One region of the Shinella sp. HY16 genome, then DNA from elsewhere that is predicted to be linked to it. Evidence: riboswitches for the same ligand, from Rfam matches in the RefSeq annotation. Region 1 holds a riboswitch; the other holds the start of a gene.
What was found. A riboswitch is a leader RNA that binds a small molecule or an ion and turns the genes downstream of it on or off. The one in region 1 is predicted to bind S-adenosylmethionine.
Positions count from the first base shown of each region.

Region 2: it holds a riboswitch for S-adenosylmethionine, as region 1 does, so the genes downstream of both, K0P03_RS00565 (O-succinylhomoserine sulfhydrylase) here and metA (homoserine O-acetyltransferase MetA) in region 1, are expected to answer to the same signal.

Region 1 covers NZ_JAHYXL010000001.1:3,498,462-3,500,918, forward strand. The annotation lists gene K0P03_RS17275 (GNAT family N-acetyltransferase) at 1-368, opposite strand, end outside; gene metA (homoserine O-acetyltransferase MetA) at 372-1,295, opposite strand; SAM riboswitch at 1,356-1,433, opposite strand; gene K0P03_RS17285 (hypothetical protein) at 1,535-1,780, opposite strand; gene K0P03_RS17290 (ABC-F family ATP-binding cassette domain-containing protein) at 1,911-2,457, opposite strand, start outside.
Region 2 covers NZ_JAHYXL010000001.1:116,602-119,058, forward strand. The annotation lists gene K0P03_RS00565 (O-succinylhomoserine sulfhydrylase) at 108-1,292, opposite strand; SAM riboswitch at 1,336-1,414, opposite strand; gene K0P03_RS00570 (2'-deoxycytidine 5'-triphosphate deaminase) at 1,577-2,457, shown strand, end outside.

The DNA.
Region 1 (2,457 bases):
GTCATCCAGTAGACCTCGGGCGAGCCTGCTTCCCTCGCCTTGGCATAGACGCCCTCGATCAGCGCCCGGCCGATGCCGGAGCCGCGCACGCCAGGATCGGCGAAAAGGTCCTGCAGGTAGCAGACATTGCCGACCGTCCAGCAGGAGCGGTGGAACAGGTAATGCGCAAGGCCCACGGGCTTGCCGTCGAGCGTGGCGAGGAGGCCGCGATATTCGCCCTCCGCCCCCTCGCCCGTCAGCCGGGCAAAGGTGGAAGCGTAGATCTCTTCCGGCAGCACCGTCTCGTAGAATGCGAGATAGGCGGTCCACAGGCGCCGCCATTCGCCTTCATCATCCTTGTGCAATGGGCGAATGACGACACCGCTCATGGGTCAGGCTCCTGTTCCGATCTTTTCCAGGTCATAGGACGTGGTCTGGTAGATTTCATTGATCCAGTTGCCGAAGAGCAGATGTGCATGGCCGCGCCAGCGGTTCTGCGGCGGCAACGACGGATCGTTGTGCGGGAAATAGTTCTTCGGCAGCTTGATCGGCACACCGGCCGAGACATCGCGGAAATATTCGTCGGCGAGCGAGGTGGAATCATATTCCACATGGTTGAAGATGTAGAGGCGGTTTCCAGCCTGCTCCCGCACGAGGCAGACACCCGTCTCGTCGGAATCAAGCAGGATGTCGAGCTCCGGCACCGCCCGGATATCCTCGATGCGGATCTCCGTCCAGCGCGAGACCGGCACCTCGAAATTATCGGAGAAGCCGTTGAGATAGACCGAGGAAGGCTTGCGATTGTGATGACGGTAGACGCCGAAGGCCTTTTCCTCCAGCGTGTGCTTCGGCACGCCGTGGAAATGGTAGATCGCCGCCATGGCGCCCCAGCAGACATTCAGCGTCGAGTGGACATTGGTCTTCGTCCAGTCGAGGATCTGCTTCATCTCGTCCCAATAGGTGACGTCCTCATAATCCAGCAGCTCGATCGGCGCGCCGGTGATGATGAAACCGTCGAACTTGCGATGCCGCACCTCTTCCCACGTGTCGTAGAAGGCAAGCAGGTGTTCTTCCGACGTGTTCTTCGCCCGGTGGCCGCCGACGCGCACCAGCGACAGCTCGACCTGCAGCGGCGAGGCGCCGACGAGGCGCGCCATCTGCACTTCCGTCTTGATCTTGTTCGGCATGAGATTGAGAAGCCCGATCTGCAAGGGGCGGATATCCTGCCGGATCGCCACCGTCTCGGTCATCACCCGCACGCCCTCGTGAACGAGGGTTTCGAAGGCGGGGAGCGTATCGGGAATCTTGATGGGCATGTGTCACTCGATCGAAAAACAAAAACCGGCCGCAACAGTGTCGCAACCGGCCCACGGAAGGTTTTTCCTCGCGCGGCCCTTTAGCGACTTGTTTAACGTGGCTGCAAGCCGGCCGGCCAAATCACCACGAGGCGTTTAAATAGCGCTCCTTGCGCCACGAATCAATCCATGCCCGGAAACGGGCAAGGCCCGGATGCGGCTGGCATCCAGGCCTTGCTGCTTGAGAGAAGTCGGGCAGCTCAGTAGTAGCTGTAGTAGCGCTTCTTGTAGTAGACTTTGCCGCCCCAGTCGCCGCCCCAGCGATGGCCATAGTGGCCATAGTGGCGCTTGACGCGATAGTGCTTCCTGTAGCCGTGGTGGCCGTGGCCATAGCTCTTCCAGCCGTAGCTCTTGTGGCCGTAGCCATAGTAACCGGCCTCGGACGGGGCGGCGAAGGAAACGGCTGCGACGACGGCGACGACGGCCGAGATGATGAACTTGCGCATGGGACTCTCCTGATCTCTTTCGGGTTACAGGATGAACTCCTCTCATCCAGTGATCAGACTGTCTCATAGGCCCGGACGCGGCGCTGTTTCGGATGGAACACGGCGCCGACATCCCTGATTTCAAGGTTTCCTAGCCCTCCAGCTCCTCGCGCAGCATCTCCAGCTCCAGCCATTCCTCTTCCATCGCCGTCAGCGAATGGCGCAGCTTCTCCATCTCCGCCGCCAGCTTGTTGAAGGTGGCGGGATCCTTGGTGAAGAGGGCCGGGTCGGCCATCTTCGCCTCGCGCGCGGCGATCTCCTTCTCCGCCTTCTCCATTTCCTTCGGCAGGTTCTCGAGGGCGAATTTCTGCTTGTAAGAGAGCTTTGCCTTACCCTTGCTTTCCGCCGGGGCCGCGGCGGATGACGTCTCGGCGGCCCTCGCCTTCTCGGCCTTTTCCGCCTTGCGTTTCTCCTCGATTGCGCCGCGACGCTGCGCCATCATGTCGGAATAGCCGCCGGCATATTCGATCCAGCGGCCATCCGGGTTTTCCGGGTCGGCCGGCGCGATGGTCGAGGTTACGGTGCGGTCGAGGAAGTCGCGGTCGTGGCTGACGAGCAGCACCGTGCCGGCAAAACCGGCGACGATTTCCTGCAACAGGTCGAGCGTCTCGATGTCGAGGTCGTTGGTCGGCTCGTCG
Region 2 (2,457 bases), 3.4 Mb from region 1:
TAGCTTCTGCTATTCTACACGAATGTGGTTTCGTCAAGGATAAGCAGAGAAAGCACCGGCCTCCTCGGCCGGTGCTTCCGTATTTGTCCATCGCTCTGGCGAAGGGCTCAGGCCTTGACCCTGGAAAGTGCCCGCGCGAAATCCTCGAGCAGGTCTTCGCTGTCCTCGATACCCGCCGAAAGGCGCACCGTGCCGGCCGAAATGCCGAGCTCGGCGCGCGCCTCGTCGGTGAGGTTCTTGTGCGTCGTCGTCGCCGGATGGGTGATGAGGCTCTTGGCGTCGCCAAGATTGTTGGAGATCTTTACGACCTCCAGCGCGTCCTGCAGTGCGAAGGCCGCGTCCTTGCCGCCCTTCAACTCGAAGCAGACGAGCGTCGAGCCGCCCGTCATCTGCTTGGCGATGATGTCGGCCTGCGGATGGTCCCTGCGGCCCGGATAGATCACGCGGGCGACCTGGCTCTGGTCGGCGAGGAAGTCCGCGATGCGGCTCGCATTCTCGGTTTGCTGCTTGACGCGAAGCGGCAGCGTTTCGATGCCCTTCAGAAGCGTCCAGGCATTGAACGGCGACATGGCCGGGCCCGTGTGGCGGAAGTAGTCGTGCAGGTTCTCGTCGATCCACTGCTTGTCCGAAAGCACCACGCCGCCAAGGCAGCGGCCCTGGCCGTCGATATGCTTGGTGGCCGAATAGACGACGACATGCGCGCCGAGCTCCAGCGGCTTCTGGAAGAGCGGTGTCGCAAAGACGTTGTCGACCACGACCTTGGCGCCGATCTGGTTGGCGAGTTTGGCGACGCCCGCAATGTCGATCACTTCGAGCGTCGGGTTGGTCGGGCTTTCGAGGAAGAACACCTTGGTGTTCTTCTGGATGGCCTTTTCCCAGTTGGAAAGGTCGCGGCCGTCGACCAGCGTGCATTCGATGCCGTATTTCGGCGCGAGCGTCTCGACCACCCAGCGGCAGGAGCCGAAGAGCGCACGGGCGGCCACGATATGGTCACCGGCCTTGAGCTGGCAGAGGATTGCGGCGGTAACCGCGGCCATGCCTGACGCGGTGGCGCGCGCATCTTCGGCACCTTCCAGCATGCACATGCGCTTTTCGAACATGTCGTTGGTCGGGCTGCCGTAGCGGGCGTAGATGAAACCGTCGGTTTCGCCCTTGAAGCGGGCTTCGGCCGCCGCCGAGGTGTCGTAGACGAAGCCTTGCGTGAGGAAGATTGCTTCTGCGGTTTCACCGTGCTGGGAGCGGGTGGTTCCGCCGTGAACGAGTTGGGTGGCCGGGCGCCAAGACTTGCTCATGTGATCGTCGCCTTCAAACAAAAAAACCGGCCGCAAAAGCAGGCCGGTTTCGAACCCGGCCTTTTTAGCTACTTGTTTTACGTGGCTGCAAGCCGGCCGGCCAAATCACCACGGGATAATCTGCTAATACTGCGCCCCCGCGCTTGCGTCAATTGGCGGCATTTGGTTTTGTGCGGGCCTTCCGGGTATTGTTCCGAAACGTGGGCATCGGCTTTCGGAAGAAACGATACGAAAAGCAGGCGGCCGGAGCATCTGGCCCGCTGCTGTGACGGGACGGTATGACGATGAGTGGTTCTGCAACGCGCAGCACGGGCATTCTGGCGGACAGCGCCATTCGCGGCTTGTTCGAAAGTGGCCGGCTGAAGAGCGAGGCTGCGCTGGATGACGACCAGATCCAGCCTGCAAGTCTCGACCTGCGGCTCGGCGCAAGGGCTTTTCGCGTCCGGGCGAGTTTCCTGCCGGGGCCGTCCCACCTCGTTGCCGACAAGCTCGACCGGCTGCAGCTGCACGTCATCGACCTCACCGACGGCGCGGTGCTGGAGACGGGTTGCGTCTATATCGTGCCGCTGATGGAAAGCCTCGACCTGCCGGCGGAACTGGCGGCTTCCGCCAATCCGAAGAGCTCCACCGGCCGCCTCGACATCTTCACCCGCGTCATCACCGATCGCGCGCAGGAATTCGACAAGATTCCAGCCGGCTATTCCGGCCCGCTCTATCTCGAGATCTCACCACGCACCTTCCCCATCGTCGTGCGTCGCGGTTCGCGTCTGTCGCAGGTACGCTTTCGCAAGGGCAATGCCCTGCTCGGTGAAAGCGAGCTGCTCGCCCTCCACGGCACGGACACGCTTGTCGCCAGCGAGACGCCGAACGTCTCCGGCGGCGGCATCGCGCTTTCCATCGACCTCAAGGGCACCGGCCCGGACGGGCTCATCGGCTATCGCGGCAAGCACCACACGTCCGTCGTCGATGTCGACCGCAAGAACCAGCATGACATCTTCGATTTCTGGGAGCCGCTGTTCAGCCGCGGCCGCAACGAACTGATCCTCGATCCCGACGAGTTCTATATCCTCGTCTCCCGCGAGGCCGTTCACGTCCCGCCGCTCTATGCCGCCGAAATGACCCCCTTCGATCCGCTCGTCGGCGAATTCCGCGTCCATTATGCCGG